DNA from 3 places in the Dehalobacter sp. CP genome. Region 1 is predicted to be linked to each of the others. Evidence: riboswitches for the same ligand, from Rfam matches in the RefSeq annotation. Region 1 holds a riboswitch; each other region holds the start of a gene.
What was found. A riboswitch is a leader RNA that binds a small molecule or an ion and turns the genes downstream of it on or off. The one in region 1 is predicted to bind cobalamin.
Positions count from the first base shown of each region.

Region 2: it holds a riboswitch for cobalamin, as region 1 does, so the genes downstream of both, AAH944_RS12575 (ABC transporter substrate-binding protein) here and AAH944_RS14350 (energy-coupling factor ABC transporter permease) in region 1, are expected to answer to the same signal.
Region 3: it holds a riboswitch for cobalamin, as region 1 does, so the genes downstream of both, cobT (nicotinate-nucleotide--dimethylbenzimidazole phosphoribosyltransferase) here and AAH944_RS14350 (energy-coupling factor ABC transporter permease) in region 1, are expected to answer to the same signal.

Region 1 is NZ_CP157399.1:2,896,290-2,903,941, forward strand. Features, by position in the region: gene cbiD (cobalt-precorrin-5B (C(1))-methyltransferase CbiD) at 1-372, opposite strand, end outside; gene AAH944_RS14335 (ATP-binding cassette domain-containing protein) at 389-1,267, opposite strand; gene cbiQ (cobalt ECF transporter T component CbiQ) at 1,267-2,058, opposite strand; gene AAH944_RS14345 (energy-coupling factor ABC transporter substrate-binding protein) at 2,042-2,368, opposite strand; gene AAH944_RS14350 (energy-coupling factor ABC transporter permease) at 2,386-3,126, opposite strand; cobalamin riboswitch at 3,258-3,452, opposite strand; gene rlmH (23S rRNA (pseudouridine(1915)-N(3))-methyltransferase RlmH) at 3,553-4,032, opposite strand; gene AAH944_RS14360 (alpha/beta-type small acid-soluble spore protein) at 4,178-4,387, shown strand; gene AAH944_RS14365 (acyl-CoA dehydratase activase-related protein) at 4,473-7,652, opposite strand, start outside.
Region 2 is NZ_CP157399.1:2,522,579-2,530,230, forward strand. Features, by position in the region: gene lon (endopeptidase La) at 1-2,315, opposite strand, end outside; gene lonB (ATP-dependent protease LonB) at 2,354-4,099, opposite strand; gene AAH944_RS12565 (SPFH domain-containing protein) at 4,299-5,162, shown strand; gene AAH944_RS12570 (hypothetical protein) at 5,186-5,350, shown strand; cobalamin riboswitch at 5,396-5,572, shown strand; gene AAH944_RS12575 (ABC transporter substrate-binding protein) at 5,690-6,607, shown strand; gene AAH944_RS12580 (FecCD family ABC transporter permease) at 6,622-7,652, shown strand, end outside.
Region 3 is NZ_CP157399.1:1,423,962-1,431,613, reverse strand. Features, by position in the region: gene AAH944_RS07300 (diguanylate cyclase domain-containing protein) at 1-1,195, opposite strand, end outside; gene AAH944_RS07295 (flagellar motor protein MotB) at 1,371-2,099, opposite strand; gene motA (flagellar motor stator protein MotA) at 2,102-2,902, opposite strand; gene AAH944_RS07285 (hypothetical protein) at 3,219-3,701, shown strand; gene AAH944_RS07280 (accessory gene regulator B family protein) at 3,931-4,395, shown strand; gene cobT (nicotinate-nucleotide--dimethylbenzimidazole phosphoribosyltransferase) at 4,490-5,608, opposite strand; cobalamin riboswitch at 5,712-5,889, opposite strand; gene AAH944_RS07270 (tetrahydromethanopterin S-methyltransferase subunit H family protein) at 6,051-7,004, shown strand; gene AAH944_RS07265 (hypothetical protein) at 7,216-7,652, shown strand, end outside.

The DNA.
Region 1 (7,652 bases):
GCCGCCATCGACCTGAATATTATTATGGTTCGCTCTGGTGACCGTCGCAAAAATAAGGATGCCGTTAGTCACATCCGGGTCATCGCCGCTGTCCTTTTTTACGGCACACGTCACCTGGTTCAAGTCTCTCCGAACTTCCAGCACCTGCATCGCAACCGGTATCCCTTTCGGTGTCGCAATGGCTATTTCTGTGCACAGGTCTCCCGAGAGCAGCATTACCGCCCCAGCCTTGGCAGCAGCAGCCGCACAGGATCCCGTAGTAAAGCCGCATCTCAGTCTTTTATTCTGTTTGATGACAAAGAGTTCACCGGATTGACTGTTTTGTGGACTGTTTTGTTCATCGTTTAGATGGTGGATGTCATGATTTATCATTTTTATATTCCTTCAATCAGTTTGTATCTTTCCAGTTAATTAAAGCTTTTCTGGCCTCGGATATGGTATTGGCAGGCTGGGCAAATTCAAAGCCATCTTTATCGTGCAAGATTTCCATAAGATGCCCAATTCTTGGAAGTCTGAGATTGATCCTTCTGATTTCCTCCGGATGCGAAAACACTTCCTGTGGCGTACCTTCCATTACAAGCCTGCCGTCATCAATGACATACGTATAATCGCAGTAAAGCGGGACAATATCGATGTCATGCGTTGAGATCACAACGGACAAATTCAGCTCAATTTGCAGTTTTCTGAGCAGCTTCATTAACTCGCTGACTCCAAGTGGGTCAAGCCCTGCAGTCGGTTCATCCAGAATAAGCACTTCCGGCTCCATCACCAGAACGCCGGCAATGGCTGCACGTTTTTTCTGGCCAAAACTGAGGCTGTGTGTGGGCTTCTCTTTCAGGTGGGATATCCCGGTTCTCTTCATGGCTAGATCCACCCTTCTGCGGACTTCCTCCTCAGGCAGCTTGAGATTCATCGCTCCAAAGGAGATATCCTGATAGACACTGGCTGAAAACAACTGTTTATCCGGATCCTGAAAAACAATGCCAACAGATTTTCGAAGCTGTTTGAGACCTTTTACTGAATAATCCAGCGGCAGGCCCTTGAATAGGACTTCGCCGCCTGAAGGCTTATTGATGCCGTTAAAGGAAAGCAGCAACGTTGATTTTCCAGCACCGTTGCTTCCGAGGACTGCTGTCGTTTTCCCCTGTTTAATCCCGAGTGACAGGGCCTTTAAGGCCTGGGTTCCATCACTGTAGATGTAGTGGAGATTTCTGACTTCCAAGATATTTTTAGCCTCCACATTTTCAATCAAGCCATTTTTGGCCATTATAGCAAGCCTCCTGTCCATTGTTTGGAAAACAGCGCAACTGCAATCAGGAATAGGTTAATCAGCACAATCGGAATATATTCCGTCCAATGAGTCTCCGCCTGCTCATGGATCACACTGAGCTCACCGTCATATCCCCTGGCCTCAAGCGCAATATACAGTTCATCCGCCCTCTGATAAGACCGGATAAAAAGCGAAGAAGCCAGACCCGCCAATGAACGGTATCCGGAGGAAAGCCCCGCATAGCCCAAGCGGGAATTCTGCGCCGTAAACATGGTTTCTGCCATTTCCAAAAATACAAAGATAAACCGGTAGATTAGTCCCATCAATTCAACCATTAGTCTTGGAACTTTAAGCTTCCGAAGAACCGCCAGCAGGTCTACCATCGGCGTACTCAGCGATACGTAATACAGACAGGAAACCGCGCCAAGCGCTTTAAAAAACAGATTCGCCGCACTTAGAATACCGGACTGCGACACCCCAATATACATGCCAAATGCATATATAGAGAATACAAAAACATCTTTGTCCCCTGAAACATTGACCGCAATGGTTAAAACGCCGATCACTAAAAAGGAAAGCGGGACAAGCATCAGTCTAATAAAAATTCCAACAGGTGTACCGCCTTTGCAAACGGTATACCAACCCATGATCAGGAGCGTCAAGATTGACACCGCAACGGAATCAGCCCAGAGACAGATCCCCAAAACCAAAACGGCTAAGACCAGCTTTTTCAATGGATTCGTTTGTTTAAGCCTGGATAAATAAGCGTATTTATCGATGTAAATCATTGTTTACCGGTTCTTCCTTTTTCTTACGACCCCGCAGATAACCTAACCCGTAGCCCAAAACACCTGCTCCGACAGCTGCCTGAAGCGCAAACAACAAGCTTTCAATTTCTCCGCTGGGCGGCTCCCAAATCGGTGAGAACCAGGCCTGGTAATTCCCGTTAAGTTCTGTTATAGCTTGTTCAGCTTGGCTGTCAGCCCCAGCAAATTCCGCATTCTTTTGCACAATCAGGGGTATAACGGCAAGCGCTATGACAATCGTAATTAAAATAATATTTGTGATGATAACCCGATTTTTATTCTTCGGTTTCATCGTTTCTACAGACACTTTCAGACCTCCTTTGAAAGTATTTTTAAGTCTTTAAGCTCATCCCCTGCATAGGATGAAATCGCCTTAAATATCAGCACAGTCAAAATACCTTCACTGATCGCCAATGGTACTTGCGTTAAGGCAAAAATACCTAGAAACTTGGTAAGTGATGCCATAACGCCGCCTGTTTCAGCTGGAAACGCCAGTGCAAGCTGCACCGATGTCGTGACGTAAGTCAATAAATCCCCAAGTGCGGCAGCGAGAAACACAGCAAGCCACTGCGGTCCATTTGCTTTCTTCACAATTTTATATGTAGCAAAAGCTACCAGCGGCCCCACAATGCCCATCGAAAAAGTATTTGCCCCCAATGTTGTCAATCCGCCATGGGCCAGTAAGACAGCCTGAAACAGCAGTATGATCAAGCCAATTACGGCCATTGCGGTCGGTCCGAACAAGATAGCGCCAAAGCCAACCCCTGTAGGGTGCGAACTGCTTCCTGTAACGGAAGGAATCTTCAGGGAAGACAAAACAAAAGCAAAGGCGCCTGCCATCGCCAAAAGCATTAATGTTTTGGGATGCTCTCCAACAGTTCTTCTGATAGAAAAAAAACCAGCCAGAACAAAAGGTATTGCCAAAGCACCCCAAGTAATACACCAACCCGCAGGAAGGAAGCCCTCCATGATATGCATGGCATATGTCTGCTGGGGCAAGAACATAAACATAAGTACGAGACCCATTATCCAAATCTTTTTATTTATCATCGTCAAACTCTCCTATATAAGATATGAAACAAAAAACCTCTCAACATCTTACGTCGAGAGGCTCATATGCTAGGAAGTTTTCCTCGGTAGTCTTGCACATACATCCCCCTCTCTATCACTCGTAGAGTATATGGTGAGACACTAAAACAGGTAGGTCTTCTGGCTTAAGCATCATCGATCTTCAGACCTTCCCAGTTTCCCAGTGGTATACCTGAAGAACTCCACTTTCACAGCGGCGTGACCGCGCGGGCTTCTACCCGACTTTCCTTATTCATTGAATGATACGCTTATCAGCTTCATTCAACACCTGTTCTGCCTATTCAGTTTTAATCCTGATTCATTATATCGCTCTTTCGACAAGGAATCAATATTATTTTTACTTTAGCCTTGAACATATTAATTGAAGTATCTTTACCTCCATCAATTCTATTTGTGGTAGGGTTCCCCTTTGCTGATCTTGCACGCCCGGTAAATCTGCTCCAGTAGGATAAGCCTGATCATCTGGTGCGGAAAGGTAAGCTTCGAGAACGACCACCGGTAATCGGCCCGTTTTCGGATTTCATCTGCCGTACCGAGAGATCCGCCAATCACAAAAGTGATCCGGCTCTGGCCTGAAAGCCCTTTTTCATCAAACAAAACGGCAAGTTCGGGTGAAGAAAGTTCCTTTCCCAGAAGATCCAGCAAAACTACATAATCCTGAGGTGAAATTAATTTAAGAACCTTTTCAGCTTCTTTCTGTTTTACTCTTGCTTCGTCGGCAGCTGATGCCCTTTCGGAGCATGGTTCGTCCTCAACTTCAATCATCTCAAGCCGAATGTACGCACCAAGACGCTTGGCGTATTCCTTCAGCCCTTCTTTTAAATAATTTTCTTTGATTTTCCCTACTGCCAGAACTTTGATCTGCAGCATGTTTTCTCCAACTCCAGTCACTATGTTTGCGTCCAAACATTTGCATTTAAAAAACTTGAAGGTTAAATCTCTCTGATATTGGATTATTTACAATGAAGATTTTTTTCAAAAGTGTCAATAATATTGATGGAGGTGAAAAAAAATGAGCAAAACAAGTGAAAGCAAAAAAAAGCTGCTGCAGAATCTAAAAATGGAGGCTGCGGCTGAAATCGGCCATCTTGATTTTGTAAGGGAAAATAACGATCACTATAAAGGCGATGTCACTGCCAGACAGAATGGTCTGGAAGGAGGCCCGATCGGCGGCCAGATGGTCAAAAAAATGATCGCCTATGCCAAACAGCAGATGAAATAGAATAACGGACTCATTTAGTATTCCTAATCTACTTCAATAAATATTCAAAACTTCTTCAGCGTACAATACTGAAGGGGTTTTTTTATTAAATAATCTTCTGTTCGGAATACGGCTCTTTACCTTCTTCAGCGTTATGCGAAGCTGCCGCTCCCTCGCCGGGTGCAGATTGCATTTGCCCGGCATTGTTATTTATTTTATTTCTATTGTTTGTATTGGCATTATTGACTGCTTCCGCCTTCTCCATATTTTTGAAAGCGACTGAAAGCATCAGTTTAATTCTGTTAATCTGATTCACTTGGCTGGCACCCGGATCGTAATCGATTGGCACAATATTCGCCAGCGGGTAGTGCCGTTTAAGTTCACGGACCATCCCTTTACCCGTGATATGATTTGGCAGGCAGGCAAACGGCTGCAGACAGGCGACGTTTGTTGCTCCGCTTTCTATCAGTTCCAGCATTTCCGCGGTTAGGAACCAGCCTTCGCCGGTCTGATGTCCAAGATGCATGATTTTGCCGGCCATATCGGCCAACTCATAAATCGATTTGGGAGGATGGAAACGGTTGCTCTTTGCCAGAGTACGTTTCATTACCCGGCGGTAGTTTTCCAACCGCCAGATAATATAGCGGCTGATAAGTTCGCTTTTCAGTGAGCCAGCGAGTTCTTTTCTTCTGAATATTGTTCCATACGCACAGTACATAAAGAAATCCATCAGATCCGGCAGAACGGCTTCGGCGCCTTCCTTTTCCAGAACATCCACAATAAAATTATTGGCAAATGGATGAAATTTGACGAGGATCTCCCCAACCACCCCGACCTTTGGTTTCTTAACATCCAGGATCTCGATACGATCGAAGTCCTGGATAATCCGGCGGATATTCCGGTGATATTGCCGCAAGCTCATCGCCGCGAGAGTCGGCTTCAGGTCCTTCAGCCATTTAGCCAGGAGGGCATTCGTTTCTCCTTTATTTTTCTCATAGGGTCGTATGGCATTGGTTACGCGCATCAGCAGATCGCCATAAACCGTAGCCATCACGCAACGCTTGATCATCTTCATAGAAAGTTTGAACCCGGGATTGGATTCGAGACCGCCGGCATTAAGGGAAATAACCGGAATCTGTTCCATGCCGGCATCTTTCAGGGCCTTACGGATAAAACCGATATAATTGCTGGCCCGACAGCCGCCGCCTGTTTGCGACATAATGACTGCCGTCTTGTTCAGGTCATAACGGCCTGATTTCAACGCCGCCATAATCTGACCGACAACCAGGATTGAAGGATAGCAGGCATCGTTATGCACATGCAGAAGTCCCTGTTCGACAACATCCATCTCGACATCAGGCAGAATCTCTATCTTATAGCCTTCCAAACGGGTAGCTTCTTCAATCAGTTCAAAATGGATCGGTGCCATCTGTGGAGAAAGAATCGTATACTCATACTTCATTTCTTCTGTAAACATGACTCTTTTTGGTGTCTCAAAAAGCTTATGCGCATGAATTTCTTTTTTGTCTCTTTCCTTCATTGCAGCGAGCAATGACCGTATCCGGATACGAATAGCACCCAGATTATTGATCTCATCAATTTTAACCAAGGTATAGGTCTTTCTGTACTGGTGCAGTATCTCCTGAACCTGATCCGTGGTGACGGCATCCAGTCCGCAGCCAAACGAATTCAATTGGACAAGTTCCAAGTCATCCCTGGTTGCCACAAAACTTGCTGCCGCATACAGCCTGGAGTGGTAGACCCATTGGTCGAGGACGCGCAGAGGCCTTTCCACCTGACCAAGATGAGCGACAGAATCTTCAGTCAGCACAGCGATCCCCAGACCGGTAATCATCTCTGGAATCCCGTGGTTGATCTCCGGATCGGTATGATACGGCCGACCAGCAAGTACGATACCTTTCAGGTTGTTCTTTTGCAAATAGTCCAATACTTCTTCCGCTTTGTTTCTGAGGTCCTGGCGAACAGCATCTCTTTCGGCAAAAGCCTTATCTACAGCACTTGCTGCCTCTTGTCGTGTTATACCCATCGCTTTAAATTCTTCATAGATCCGAACTTTTAAACGCGCCATATCATCAATCGGCAGGAACGGGAAAATAAACGCAACTTCTTTGTTCCTTATTTCATCCACATTGGCATGAAGGGATTCCGGATAAGAAGTGACAATCGGGCAGTTGTAATTATTATTCGCGCCAGCCAGCTCTTTTTCATCTCTCGGAAGGCACGGATAGAAAATCCGCTTGACCCCTTTGTTCAGAAGGTCCTTAATATGCCCGTTGGCCAGTTTGGCCGGATAGCACAGCGACTCGGAAGCTACGGTCTCCATGCCGAGCTCAAATATCTTTTTCGAGGAGCGGCCGGACAAAATAACTCTGAAACCGAGCTCCGTTAGCAGCGTAAACCAGAACGGATAATGTTCATACATATTCAGGACCCGTGGAATCCCGATCTCGCCACGGACTGCTTCTTCCTTCTTGAGTGGTTTATAGGCAAAAAGACGCTCATATTTATAGGCAAAAAGGTTCGGAATATCCTCAGAGGTGCTTTCCAGTCCGGCTCCACGCTCGCAGCGGTTTCCTGTCAGAAACTCCCTGCCGTCCGAGAATTGGTTGACCGTCAACAGGCAATTATTGCCGCATAGGCCACAGTGGCGCGTACGGGTCTCCGTAAGGAAATCCTCCAGTTCATTTTCACCAAGCAGGGTAGTCTGTTCTCCGGCCTGATAATGGTCGCGGGCAATAAGAGCCGCTCCGAACGCGCCCATGATACCGGCAATGTCCGGACGAATGACCTGGCGGCCGGTGACACGTTCAAAACTTCTTAAAACAGCATCATTATTAAACGTTCCGCCCTGAACAACGATTTTCTTGCCAACTTCGGAAGAATTGTGCAGGCGGATGACTTTGTATAACGCATTTTTGACGACTGAATACGAGATCCCGGCCGCGATGCTGCCGATATCCGCGCCTTCTTTTTGGACCTGTTTGATTTTGGAATTCATAAATACGGTGCAGCGGGTACCCAAATCGACCGGGGTCCTTGAAAATAAACCTCTTTGCACAAATTCCGAGAGAGATAAACTCAGGGACTGGGCCAGCGTCTCGATAAATGACCCACAGCCCGAAGAACATGCTTCATTCAGCATGATATTGTGAATAACGCCGTCGCGGATCTGCATGCATTTCATGTCCTGGCCACCGATATCGAGGATAAAGTCAACACCGGGCAGAAAATATTCGGCGCCCTTAAGGTGGGCAACCGTTTCTAT
Region 2 (7,652 bases), 370 kb from region 1:
GATTTAGAAACCGGAAGAAGGGCTATATCCAGAACTTCCTCCATTCGTTTGACAAAACGGAATTCCAGTTCTTTCCTGATCTCTTCCGGAATTTCTTCCAGGTCCTTCAGGTTTTTTTCGGGAAGAATAATCGTTTTGATACCCGCCCTGTGTGCGGCCAGCACCTTTTCCTTCAGTCCGCCAATCGGCAGCACATTGCCGCGTAGGGTGATCTCTCCAGTCATCGCAACATCCTGGCGGACAGCTCTGGAAGAAAGCGCCGAAGCCATTGCCGTCGCCATCGTGATGCCGGCGGACGGTCCGTCCTTCGGTACAGCTCCCTCCGGCACATGAATGTGCAAATCAAGCTGATCGTAAAAATCCTTGCTAATCCCCAAGCTCTCAGCCTGGGAACGGACAAATGTCAATCCTGCCTGCGCCGATTCTTTCATCACATCGCCAAGTTTTCCAGTCAGCGTCAGTCTTCCTTTGCCTGCCAGAGGCGTAGCTTCAATGGTCAGTACATCTCCTCCGACTTCAGTATAAGCCAGGCCGACGGCAGCGCCGATCTCCGGTTCGAAGCCCACTGTTCGGTAAAAATAGCGGGGGGCTCCGAGCAGGGTTTCAATATCTTCCGGTGTCAGCGTCCTCGGCTCCCATTCCTTTTTCACGACACGGACCGCTACTTTACGCAACACATTAGCAATTTCGCGTTCCAAATTCCTGACTCCGGATTCCCTGGTATAACCCCGGACAATCTTTAGGACGCAGGCGCTATCCAGCCGGACAACAATCTCTTTCAACCCATGCACTTTCATCTGTTTCGGTACGAGATGCCGAACCGCAATATTGACTTTTTCATCTTCGGTATAGCCGCTTAAATGAATGACTTCCATCCTGTCCAGAAGCGGACGCGGAATATTTTCGATATAGTTGGCTGTCATGATAAACAGCACTTTGGAAAGATCAAATGGAACCTCCAGATAGTGGTCCGCATAGGAATGGTTCTGCTCCGGATCAAGCACTTCAAGCATGGCAGAAGCAGGATCCCCGCGAAAGTCTGAAGACATTTTATCAATTTCATCAAATAGGAAGACCGGATTTTTCGTTTCCGCCTTGCGTATCCCCTGGATCACCCTGCCGGGTAATGCGCCGATATACGTCCGGCGGTGACCTCTGATCTCCGCCTCATCGCGAACGCCGCCCAAGGACATTCTGACGAACTTGCGGTCCAGAGACCTCGCAATGGATTTCGCGAGTGAGGTTTTACCTACTCCGGGCGGTCCGATAAAGCAAAGTATCGGGCTGCGCATATTTGGCGTGAGTTTACGGATAGAAAGATACTCCAGGATCCGCTCTTTGACTTTCTCCAGACCATAGTGGTCTTCTTCCAATATTTTTTCAGCCTTATGCATATCCCCTTTGTCCCTGCTCGCCTTATTCCAGGGGAGTGCGATGATCCAGTCAATATACGTCCGGACAACGGTTCCTTCAGCGGAAGCTGCAGCCATTTTTTCGAGGCGATCCAGTTCTTTCAAGGCCTTTTCCTTGGCCTCATCCGTCAGATTCGCCTTTTCGATCTTCTCTTTATATTCTTCAATTTCAGCCTGTTTTTCATCCTTGTCGCCCAGTTCTTTCTGGATCGCTTTAATCTGCTCCCGCAGGTAATATTCTTTCTGGGCCTTTTCCATCTGTTTTCGGACCCTGAGCCCAATGCGTCTTTCCAGCTCGAGAATCTCGATTTCACGCATGATCAGTTCGGTGAGCTTTTCCAGACGTTCGCTTACATCAATCGCGCCAAGAACCACCTGTTTATCCTCTATCTTTAAATTCAGATGGGAAGCCACCAAATCAGCCATCCGACCGGGCTCTTTTACAGCAAGCACCGATCCAATCGCTTCGGGGGATACTTTTTTGCTGAGACGCGCATATTCCTCAAACTGGTGGGTCAGACTTCTGGTCATATTCTCCAATTCGGGGGTCATACGCTCATTACCGGAGAATCTTTCTACCTGCGCTTTAAAGAAAGGATCTTCCGCCAAAAATTCTTTGACCTCGGCACGGCAAATCCCCTCGACGAGAACGCGCATTGTCCCGCCGGGAAGTCTCAAAAGCTGTTTAATATCGACAATTGTGCCAACTGTATACAGATCATCAATCATCGGACTGTCTATTTCCATTTCCTTTTGCGATAGTAGAAGAATCTGGCGATCCAAGAGCATTGCTTCCTCAATGGCTGCCATGGATCTTTCCCTGCCAACATCAAGATGAATCACCATATAGGGAAAGACAAGGATTCCTCTAAGCGGAAGGATCGGTATCTCTCTTTCTTGCATAATTTATCTCCCCTCAAAAGACTTGCCAGTGCTATATTTTAACACGGTTTACCTTGTTCATGCAAATTGCCGGATGGAATTTTTATCCTTTTCAGCACTTTATTCAGCGACACCTCCTTTTCCGACAAATCCACTTCGACCATGTCGGTGATCGGCAGAACAGGTTGCAGTACTGCATTCAATATCTCATCGAGCGTTTCCACCGGAATGATCTGGATGTCCTTTTCCCAGTGAGCAAACCTGGCCTGCCAGTTTTCCTGCGGAATAAATACTTTTTTACACCCTGACTGGACGGCTGCCTCAATTTTGGCACTGATCCCGCCAACCGGTTTTACTCTACCCCGGATCGATAACTCCCCGGTCATAGCTACGGTATTGTCTACCTTGCATTTCTTAATTGCTGAATACACCGCGGTCGCCATTGCTGTCCCTGCAGACGGACCATCCATTGGAACTCCCCCGGGGAAATTGACATGGATATCGTAATGACGCGGTTCAATCCTATGCTCCCGGCAAAGCACGGTCAGAACATTTTCCAGCGAGGAGCGCGCCATACTTTTCCGGCGCGTTTTTTTACCCTCATAACCTGATTCTTCCTCTTCAACAATTCCGGTTACATAGAGCTCTCCCTTACGGTTCCTTACCGGGTAGGCTGTGACCTCGATTTCCAGGAGCATGCCAAGGTTTGCTCCGTAGATTGCTAGGCCATTGACCAATCCTATCTGGGGGAAAGGCGGAATTTTTTTCTCCGGTCTTGGCGTGTATTGTCCGGTTGTAACCACCCATTCGATATTCTCCTCATCGATACAGCGATGGCCTTCATTTTGAACGACTCCGGCCGCCAGCTGTACGATATTGACAGCTTCTCTGCCGTTCGTGGCATATTTTTTAAGAACTTCCAATGCTCCGTCTGTGATCTCAATATCAATTTTTTCGGCAGCATTTTTGGCGATGACTGCAATTTCTTCCGGCTGAAGCGCCCTGAAGAAAATTTCCATACAGCGTGAGCGTACTGCCGCCGGTATTTCCTCCGGTCTTCTGGTCGTCGCACCGATCATTCTAAAATCTGCCGGCAAGCCGTTTTGGAAAATATCGTGGATGTGCTCAGGGACATTGCTGTCCTCAGAGCTGTAGTACGAGCTTTCCAAAATAACCTTGCGGTCCTCCATTACTTTAAGCAGTTTATTAATTTGGATAGTGTGAAGTTCACCAATTTCATCAATAAAAAGAATCCCACCGTGGGCTTTGGTGACTGCACCCATCTTAGGCTGCGGTATTCCCGCCATCCCCATGGCGCCAGCTCCCTGATAAATCGGATCATGGACAGAACCAATCAGCGGGTCAGCGATCCCTCTCTCATCGAATCTAGCCGTCGTACCGTCAACTTCAATAAATTTTGCCTCACTTTTAAACGGTGAGAGCGAATTTTTCATAGCTTCTTGAAGGACAAGCCTAGCTGCGGCTGTTTTACCAACGCCCGGAGGCCCGTACAGCAGGACATGCTGGGGATTCGGCCCGCACAAAGCAGCCCGAAGTGCTTTCACGCCTTCTTTTTGTCCAATGATCTCCGCAAAGACTTCCGGTCTGGTCTTTTCCGACAGCGGGATCGTCAAAGATATTTTACGCATTCTTTGCAGCTTTTCTTTTTGTTTCACGGACTCCTTCTCCACAGCAGATCTCGTCGAGTACTGCTGCCTTAACATCGTCCAGAAATAAATTCCGACAACCAATACAAAAGCCAGCTGAATCATCGCCAGTAGTGACCCAAACCCTAAACCTTCCATTTCTGTACCTCCTGCTCAAGACTCTCTATGTAGTATTTACCAGATCGAAAGATTCAAAACATATTGCCAAAGTCACCCGCGGAACCAGTTGCATTAATTATATTAAAGTGATATCATTATCATATCAATTAAATGTTTGATCCAGTTGGTTGGTCCAGTTCGATCGACTGGATTTTTCTCCAAGAAAGGATGATAAACTATGATCGAAAAAAAAGTATGGAAAATTAACGGGTTCTTAGGCATTCTCATTTTTTTAGCCCTTTTGGCTGCTGCAACATTTAATATTGTCGCCTCAGTCCAAGAAACAGGATTCACGAATATCGTCCTGGCAGTGATTCTGCTTCTTCTGGCACTGATTGTCTCAACCGGCATCCAGATTGTCCAGCCAAATCAAGCCAAAGTACTGACCTTCTTCGGCAGCTATATCGGCAGCATTCGCGAACCTGGCATCTGGATGACGGTTCCGTTCGTTGCCGCAAAGAAGATTTCCCTAAAAGTCCGCAACTTCAACAGTGAGCGTTTGAAAGTCAATGATGTCGACGGTAATCCGATTGAAATTGCTGCGGTTGTCGTCATCAAAGTGGTTGACTCGGCTAAAGCTGTATTTGATGTTGACAATTATGAACAGTTTGTAGAAATCCAAAGTGAGACAGCATTGCGCCATGTTGCAACCAAATATCCTTATGACAATTATGAAGAAGGTGACGTTTCCTTAAGGGGCAACACCGAGGAAGTAGCCGAAGAGATTGCGAAGGAACTTCAGGAACGCCTTACACTTGCCGGCGTGGAAGTAATTGAAGCCCGCCTGACCCACCTGGCCTATGCCACCGAGATTGCGAGCGCCATGCTTCAGAGGCAACAGGCCAACGCAATCCTGGCCGCCCGTCAGAAAATTGTGGAAGGTGCTGTCGGAATGGCCCAGATGGCCATTCAGCAGTTGGAAAACAGCGGGACAATTGAACTTGACGACGAACGCAAGATGGCAATGATCAACAATCTACTTGTGGCAATTGTCTCCGACCGTTCAGCTCAGCCAGTACTCAATACCGGCACCCTGTATTAAAAAGCGTCGGCAGGAGCAGGATAATGGCAGACAAGAAGAACTTTCCGCTGCGTATCGATCCAAAGCTATTCAGCATTATTGAAGAATGGGCGTCCGACGAATTCCGGAGCGTCAACGCTCACATTGAATATCTCCTGCGGGAAAGCGTCCGAAAAGCCGGAAGGATTCCTAAAAAAAATTCAGATTGACAAAAAGTTTCTTCTATGCAATATTGTTAGCGTAGGGAAATGAGAAATGAATGATTAATCCCAGGTGCCTCAAGATGAGGAGAATAGGGAAGACCGGGAAACCGGCGCGGACCCACCACTGTATGCGGAGACGAATTCCGAATGCCACTGGATATGATCTGGGAAGGCCGGGAGGAGAATGACCCGTAAGCCAGGAGACCTGCCTAGGATTGGGAAGATGATGTAATGGTAAGAACACTTCCTTCAATGATTAAACGACTTAGAATGGGAAAGTCTCTTAGAATATAAGAGACTTTTATTTTGTTTATTAAAAAGAATCGAAACAAAGGAGAAATGATTATGAAGAAGAAACCAACTGCACTACTGCTGATTCTGCTCCTGGTGCTTACCCTGGCCCTTGGACTGGCCACAGGCTGCTCAGCGCAAAATGAGCAAGCCTTGAAGGGAAAAACGTTTACAGACACGATGGGCAGACAGATCACCCTTGACGCCTACCCCCAGAAAATTATTTCTTTAGCCCCTGCTATTACTGAAATACTTTTTGCCATTGGCCTTGATCAGGAAATTATCGGTGTAACCGATTACTGTGATTATCCCGAACAAGCGTTGACTAAAGAAAAAATGGGCGGGTTTAAGAACCCGAATCTGGAAACGATTGTCGCCGCCGAGCCCGATATGGTCTTTATTGCAGCCGGCGTGCAGGAAGATGTCATCAAGAAGCTTGAAGAGCTGAAGGTGACGGTTGTTGTACTCGATGCCGATACGATCGACCAGGTTATCAGCAATATCGAATTGGCCGGTTCTCTGACCGGTAAGGAAGCAGAAGCCAAGAAAGTCGCTGCAGATATGAGAACCAGAATGACAAATATAACCTCCAAACTCAAAGACGTCGCCAAGCCGACCGTGTTTGTGGAAATTTGGGACGATCCTCTAATGTCGGCCGGTTCAACCAGTTTTGTCAATAACCTTATCGAAGTTGCCGGAGGCGTCAATATTGCTGCCGGCAATACTGAAAAATTTTATAATTACAGCATGGAAAGTCTGCTCCAAGCCGATCCGGATTATTACATCATCAATACTCATGCCCATACCCCTGCAGATATCCAAAACAGGACCGGCTATGAAGTCTTAAGTGCGGTGAAAGACAACAAGGTATATGCTGTCGACGACAACCTGATCAGCCGCTCAGGCCCAAGAGTCATCGACGGTCTGGAGCAAATCGCAAAGATTATTCATCCTGAAGTTTTTGGAAGTTAACGGTGCTATCAATCATGGATGTTTTAAACAACCGGAAAAGTTGGAAGTACCTGCTGATCTGCTTCACCTTGTTCTTGATTGCTGTGGGCATTTTTTGCACAACGGTCGGCTCAGCAGATATTTCGTTTAAAGAGAGCGCCGGAATTATCATGAGCAAAGTACCTTTATTGAATCACTGGTTTCATGCTGAAGACTATTCCCATGTCCATCAAACGATTATCTGGTCTCTGCGTGTTCCGAGGGTCATTCTGGCAGCTTTGGTTGGCGGAGCTCTGGGCGTCATCGGAGGCACCCTGCAAGGTTTTTTTAAAAACCCGATGGCCGATCCTTACGTAATGGGTGTATCCTCCGGAGCAGGTTTGGGTGCGACGGTCGCCATCATCACCGGCGCAGGCGGTTTCCTGGGCATGATCGAAATTCCTGTTTTCAGTTTTATCGGTGCTTTTCTGACAACCTGGATTGTCTACTCCCTAGCCAAAGTCGGGAAAAAAGTCGTTGTCACGACACTGCTGCTGGCAGGGGTCGCACTCAGTGCGTTCCTGTCAGCAGTCATGTCTTTCCTGATGGTTTTGAATACGGATGATATCGATAAAATTTATCTATGGCTCATGGGCAGTTTTGCCAACAAGAGCTGGGAGCATATCCAACTTGCTGCGCCGTTTATCCTTATTGGCGTAATTGTCTTATTCGCTTTAGCGAAGGAAATGAATGCGATGGTATTCGGCGACAGTACCGCCCAGCATCTTGGCATCAATCTTGGGAAACTGCAAATCATTCTGCTGATGGCCACCTCCCTGACAACAGCGGGAGCCGTGGCATCCTGCGGCTCCATTGGTTTTGTCGGACTGATCGTTCCGCATATTGTCAGGATTATGGTTGGTCCGGATCACCGGGTCCTGCTTCCACTCTCCTTTCTGGTGGGTGGGACCTTTTTGGTGATTACCGATACGATTGCCAGGACATGCCTGGGTTCACAGGAAATCCCTGTTGGTGTCATCACTGCGCTTTTTGGCGGACCCTTCTTCATCTATCTGCTGAAGAAAAA
Region 3 (7,652 bases), 1.5 Mb from region 1:
CGATAAATACCAGCGCAAATTGCTGATCATGCTTATGGTATTTCTCAATGGCCTTCTCCAATTTATTGTAGAACATCCTGCGGTTCGGAAGATTGGTCAGTTTGTCGTAATTGGCCATCTTTTCCAGTTCTTTGGACATAGCTTTGTATCCTGTAATATCATGAAGATTGCCAACAACGCCGACAATTCCGTCAAGCTCGGTTTCGGTCACCGAGAATGATGCCATAATACTGATAACTTTGCCTGACGAATCAACCATATCAAACTCAATATTACGCAAAGACTTGTTTTTAAACAACAAATCTGTTCTTTGCAGGTTATACTTTTGAGCTTTAAAAAAATCGGAGAATCTCCGGCCGAGCATTTCACTGGCATCATATTTCAGCAGGTCAAATGTCGCCTGGTTGCATTTACGGATAATTCCTTTATTATCAAGCAGAACGATCGGATCCATCACTGTCTCCAAAATAATGTCCGGTGTCACCGCTATATTCACATCCATCAGTTTATACCTTCGGATCATATAGATGCCGCCTAATCCCCAGAAGATCGAGAAAAAATGAAATAAAGGCGGAATAAACGGGGTGATCAAAGGGAGGATCAAATCAGTGCCGATCCCGATCAACATCATGACGCCCGCCAGAATCGAAATGCTTTTGGCTTGTTTAATGAACCTCGGTCTTTGGCTGTTTTTGCCCCACCTTATGGTAAAGAACAGCGCAACGCCTAAGTAAGCAAAAAGCATAAGCCAATACAACCAGAACCAGACTGAACCAATATTGAGTTCATACGTCCAGCCCAGGCCACTTGTACTCTGGACAAAGACTTTGGCCACCAGTGATTCATTTGTCAACAGTGTTTTAAACAGTAAAATTGCCGGCAGGCCATACAAGGGGATATACCAGTGGATACCATGAATATTTTTTGTTTTTTCCGATAGAACCAGAAAAAAGTGAGTGGCCAGCGGACAGAACATCACCCAACCAATCGCAGCGATCCGATGCCAGAATAAAGCACTCTCGGGACTTGGGGCGAGATAAAGGAATGAATAAATGAACGACCAGTATGCAAAACAGAAATTCAGAGAGGCTGATAATCTGTTTAAGGTTTCCTTATGATTCAATTTTAAAATATAGAAACCAAATAAGACAAAGGTATACGCCACAATCATCGATATATAAGACATGGCCAACATAAATCTCACCTGCGCTCTCACCTGAATGCAATAATTCGACTAATTCCAGGATATTTCAACATTATACTGCTGTCAAGTAGATTTCATTTTCCTGAATATATTAAAAATACGATTGCCTGAATGCAATCGTATTTTTTCAATAATCATATTTTCTCAGATCAATTCAATTTTCTTATTATTCTGCAACGGGATACTTACGAAGAAGGAAGATCTCGACGCGCCTGTTTTCTGCCCGGCCTTCCTCAATCGTATTATCGGAAATAGGGGAGTACTGCCCGTAGCCCTGGACTGAAAATCTTTCAGGATTCATTCCGCCCTGATCAACCAGGAAATTCATGACGTTGATCGCGCGAATTACGCTTAATTCCCAGTTGGAACGAAACTTCTCAGTATGGATGGGCCGGTCGTCCGTATGGCCTACGACTTTTATATCGTTGTCCATACCATTTAGCATTTTCCCGATCTGCAGAAGGAGAGGGGAGAACGCATCGAGGATTTCCGCGTCACCCGACGCAAACAGCATCACATCCTGAATAACGATCTGCAAACCTTCCTTATCCAGATTTACTTTGACGTTATTATAATAACCGCTTTCATAGATTTCCTTTTCGAGTTGTTTCTTTATCTCCGCCATCTTATCCTGTTCAAGAGCAGAAGCAGAAACATTCTCAGAACTGGATGGTTCAAGTTCTACCACTTGGTCGCTTTCCTTTTCTAAAAAGCTGGCCCCGCCTGCAAAAATTTCTTTGAAAGACTCGCTCAACTGCTGCAGTTTTACTTTATCAACTTGACTAATGGCAAACATAACGATAAAAAGCGCAAGCAGAAGCGTCAGTAGGTCGGAATAAGGCAGCAGCCAGGATTCATCAACATGTTCTTCATGGTGTTGCTTTTTCTTCGACATCCTTATTCACCGCTGCCTTGTTTATTTTTTTCCTTTTCCTCTAGGATTTTTCTTTCTTTCGGATCGAGCATGCCAGTCAATCTTACTTTAATACTGCTGGGGTTCTCTCCGGCCTGAAGAGCCAGAACTCCTTCAACAATAATGCGCATATTCTTAGTTTCGGCAGCTGATTTTCTTTTTAAGCGGGAAGCGATCGGGTGACAGACAACATAGCCGAGAAAAATTCCGAACAATGTCGCGACGAATGCGGCGGCGATCATATGGCCAAGTTTTTCCGTATCATTTAAATTGCCGAGCGCTCCGATTAGGCCCACGACTGCACCTAATACTCCCAGCGTCGGAGCATAGCTGCCTGCCGCCGAAAATATCGAGGCATTGGCACGGTGACGATCCTCCATATTATCAATTTCCATTTCCATGATCTCTTGAATATAATCATGCTCCAATCCGTCAACTACCAGGCTTAGCCCTTTTTGCAAGTAACGGTCTTCAATTTCCATAATCGTCTGTTCAAGGGACAATAAGCCGTCTTTACGGGCTGTCATCGCCATTTCAGTGATAAGTTCAATCAACGACACAGCATCATATGGTTGTTTTTCTCGAAAAAGGGCAGCTAATACTTTGGGAATGTTCAAGAATTCTTTTCTTGGAAATGAGTTCATCACGGCTGCAGTTGTCCCGATCAGAATAATAATGGCCGCAGCTGGATTCAATAGCACAGCTACATTGGCTCCTTTGACAATCATGCCTACGACTACGGCAAGAGCACCTACAATGATTCCAATAATTAAAAAAATGTCCATTCTTACACCCTTTATCAAATTTTTATCTACAAATAATCTGCGAAGGATAAAAATATTGTAACATTATGCGGATTTTTTAACCAGATAATTAATTAAAATTTTTAATAAACCCGTTATCAGATCAACACAACAAAATGCGTCTAATTAAAAAATATCCTTAAAAATATGATAGCAAAACTATTCTTCTATTAAAAAGAATATATTATGGAGAGAATATATATAAGAATATATGAACGGTGAATGAAGAAATTTATTGTATTTCGCGAAAGGGGATTGAGGTATCCAGGAAATAAATATATGGGAAGGGGTGGGCATCATGTTTATGAGAGGAGGTTTTATTTGCCGTTTATCCGTTATCATCCCTCTCGTTATCCTTGTATCCGTTTGTGTTCATTCCGTTCAACAAGCAGAAGGTAAGTCTGCTGCCGTTCAGGAGATTCCCGCGAGTCAGGGCATCCTGCCAGAAGACCCGCAGGGCACGATCCGGAATCTTTGTGAGGAAAACGATTTATCGTATGCGTTGGTTTTAGCAGTTTATCAGGCAGAAGGAATTGATAATATCCCAATTGACACCACCGCAAAGTCAGATATTGAAAAGTTGGCATACTACAGGAATTACTGGGCTGCTCAGGGGTATGCCGATGAGTTCGTCTTTGATCTGATGCTGCTGTCTAATCACTACGGCCTTGAAGGCTGTCAAAAGCAGATGGAAGACGGCGGCTCAGCTGATCCAGATAGTTATGTCCAGCGCGTCGCAGATTTCAAATATAATCTTGAGCAAAACCAAGGTGTGCAATAATAAATAGCATAATAATAAATAGCATAATATCGAGATTAACGCCACGTAATAAATACGAGGCGTTTTTTATATCCTCATTTCATGTAGGACTATTATGTAATTTCAACAAACAATTTAGCAGGAAATACCAAAGGTACATAGAATTATATTATATTTAGATGGCTATATTTTCTACATTATCCACAGAAAGGTAATTGATCTTATCATTTTCTAAAACAAAGACTGGAGGATGGGTGAACAATTGTTTGATCTCGAGGGTGTTGCACATCATTTGACAAATCGTATGGTAAAAGGTGAAGAAATGGACGCCGTCCATAAAGTGAAAATAGAATATAGTTTAGCCTTGCTTCTTGGGGTAATGATTGAATTAGTTCTAACCGTAGGGGTATCTGCAATATTCGGTACCATTGTGTATACGTTCGTGATAATGTTTTCTGCTTTGGCTTTACGGGTGTTTACCGGCGGTTCTCATTGTTCCAGCTACCGGCGCTGTCTGTTTTTTTCCATGGTTTTCTTTACCGGGTTGTCATTAGCTGCCAGATGGATCGCATCTCAAATTAACGTATATCCGTTGATCGAAGTGATCCTTATCCCTGCAAACCTCGGAATTCTTTTTCAGGCGTTTATGCAGACAGCTATCGGCAAGAATTTTGTATTAGCAAGTGACAAGCTGATGCAAAAGATTGGGATCTAATTAAACTATCAAGAGTTTCCATTATCGATGATTATGCAAAAAAGACATGCACGGATTATGCCGTACATGTCTTTTTTATCTTTCTTTGCAGATTTTAGAAGTCTCCGGTGGTAACTGCAGCTTGTTCAAATGTAGCCATTTCATCAGCGACTTTAAGGGCTGCCTCCACCATCGGGAACATTAGGGCGGCACCTGTGCCTTCTCCAAGTCTCATATGGAAGTCAAGTCTGGGTTTAAGCCCAAGCTGATGAAGCGCTAGATGCTGTCCAAGCTCTTCTGAACTATGAGAAGCAATCATATAGGAAGTGGACAGGGGTGCTAGTTTTGCTGCGGTTATTGCTGCAGCAGATGAAATGATGCCGTCGAGGATAATCGGTACATGTTGATAGGAAGCTTCGAGGATTGCTCCAACGAGCGCAGCAATTTCGAGTCCGCCGATTTTAGCCAGGGTGTCAATTGGCGCGGCAGGGTCACACTGATTAATTTCGATTGCGCATTTAATCACGTTTTGCTTATTAATCAGGGCATCATCTTTTAAGCCTGTTCCGCGGCCGGTAACATCCTCAACAGAGTGACCGGTAAACACAGAGATCAAGGCGGCGCTCGGTGTTGTATTGCCAATACCGACTTCACCTGTTGCTAACAGATTAACACCAGAGTCAATCGCATTGGCGGCAATTCTTGCACCTGTCAGTATTGCAAGCATGGCCTCTTGACGACTCATTGCCGGTCCTTTCGCCATATTGTCTGTTCCATTTTTAACCCGGTAGGCCATAAGCTCAGGAGCATCCAACGGGGTGGCAATGCCGATGTCCGTACTGATAACATCTGCTCCGGCATTCCGGGCGAGGACATTGATACCTGCACCGCCATTCAGGTAACTATAGAACATTTGTTTCGTGATTTCCTGAGGTGCAGCACTGACGCCTTCGACGACAACACCATGATCTCCGGCCATAAGCAGGACTGCTTTTTTATTGATTTTTGGATGCGTGGTGCCAAATATGCCTGCGAGCTGTTGTGCAATATCCTCTAAGACACCTAAGCTTCCGAGGGGCTTGATTTTCGCGTCTACACGGCTTTTCATGCCTGCCAAGGCTTCCTGATTGAGCGCTTTGATTCCACCCATCAGTTCTTGCAAGGCAATTTCAAGTTCCTGCTCAGTCGCATTTTTCAGATTTTCCAAACCATGAAATTTTGTAAGGCTGCTCATTTAAAAACCTCCAATTAAATATTAAAAAATAAATAAAACCCCACCACAAATATGCTTGTGGTCGGGATTTTGCCGTCATCACCGCCGCTTTCCATTACCCAGGAAAGACTTTTACCTCTTAGGCAGGCCTCCTGACTCAGACTCGAACGTCCTGAACGCACCTTCCCAGCATACGCCAGTGGATCAGCGAGGACTCGTCTACACAGTGGTGGGTCCGTATCGGATTATTACCGATTTTCCTATTCTCCCCTTAGTGGGGCACCTAAGATTATATAAATATATTCAACTTCTATTAAGATAACGAAAATCATAAATAAAGTCAAGTCAAATTAATTTTTAAATAATCACTCAATCTGGCAATTGCTGTTAAATAATGGTTATTTGCAATGATCTATGGTATAATATGATTTGCTAAATCATCCAAAGAGATATTGGAGAAGAAATGTTTAAATATGACTTAACACCAAAAGTTTTCCGTATCTGTGACATGATTATCGGTGGCCAACCTGGAGATAATCCGCCTCTGCTTATATCCTCAATGTTTCATAACGGAGACCGTATTTTGGAAAGCCGCCGTGACAGGAAATTTGATCGTGAAAAAGCCCGCTCATACATTCTCAGGCAGGAAGAGCTGTCCGATCAGACAGGGATACCTGCCATAGTAGCTTTGACAGCGGTTTCCGCAGATGAGATGAAGGAATATATTGATTTTTACCTTACAATCAGCAACCACCCTTTTGCTATTGACATTTGGGGAGAAAAAGCGCGTCTTGATGCGGCAGAATATGCTGCCGGTCTTGGTATTCAGGACAAAATTTTATATAACAGCATTACACCCTGGGATAAAGACATGATCGGCCAGGCAGCGGCATTAAAAGAGCTGGGAATTAAACACGTGGTCCTGCAGGTCTTCGATGAAACGAACCAGACTCCTTCCGGCAGGGTACATACATGCCGTGAAATGCTGACAGCCATTGGAGCGAAAGATTTTGCCTCGGTCTTGATCGATACGACAGTCATGAATCTTCCGTCTATTTCTTTTTCAGCCTTGGCAGGTAAACAAATCAAAGCGGAAACCGGCTGGCCGGTTGGATCAGCTCCTGCTAATGGGACGTATATGTGGAAAGAAAGCCGGGAAATGTGGGGTGGGGAAGGCTTTTCCGCCATGAATGCTGCAGTACATGCAGTATCGGCCGTCCTGTGGAGCGATTTCTTATTCTATGGTCCGATCAAAGCGGCGCCAAGCGTACTGCCTGCTGTAGCGGCAGCTTCAATGATAGTTTCAACTTTGGCTTATGACGAAAGCCAGGAGCTGCCGGCTAATCCAAAGCATCCGCTGTATAGATTTTATGGTGATTTTGCTCAGAAACTGATAGAATTTGATAAGACCAAATAAAATACAATATTGTACATTTTGTAAGTGAATGTATTAAACAAACAGCTCCTTTCTGAAGTGGATCCTGTGTTAAGGATACTGCCTGGAAGGAGCTGTTTATATATTTGTATATTAGAAATTATTTAAAATATTCCACAAGGAGTAATTTTTGACTATATCTTACCATATATTGGTACTGATGTTGTAATCGGACAAAAGTGAGGACAATAATTTGATTGCAAAATGCGGAATCTTAATAGGGATAGCTTGTGGTACTGTTTTAGGAACCATTTTAGGAGCAGTGATCATAACATGCTTTGGCACATTTGAAACGTTTTTGTCTAAAACACTTTATCAGGTAAAACGGTTAAATGCCAGACAAATATGGGGGATATTCATCGCACTGATCGCAATATTTATTGGCTTTTATTTCTGTGAGGAGTTATTTCTAAGTAATCCTGTAGGGATAAATACAAATCATTTAGGTGTCTTTGCCCAAATTCTTCAAGCACCCGTATTTCAAGGGATAAGAATCGTCTTATATATTTTATTATGGTTATTAATGATTAAACTGCCGTTTCTAAGTTTTAAAACGATTGGCATTAAAACACCTTACGGAGAGCTTAGCATGGAGGCTATATTGTCTGAGTCTGCCGTTATTAAAAATGC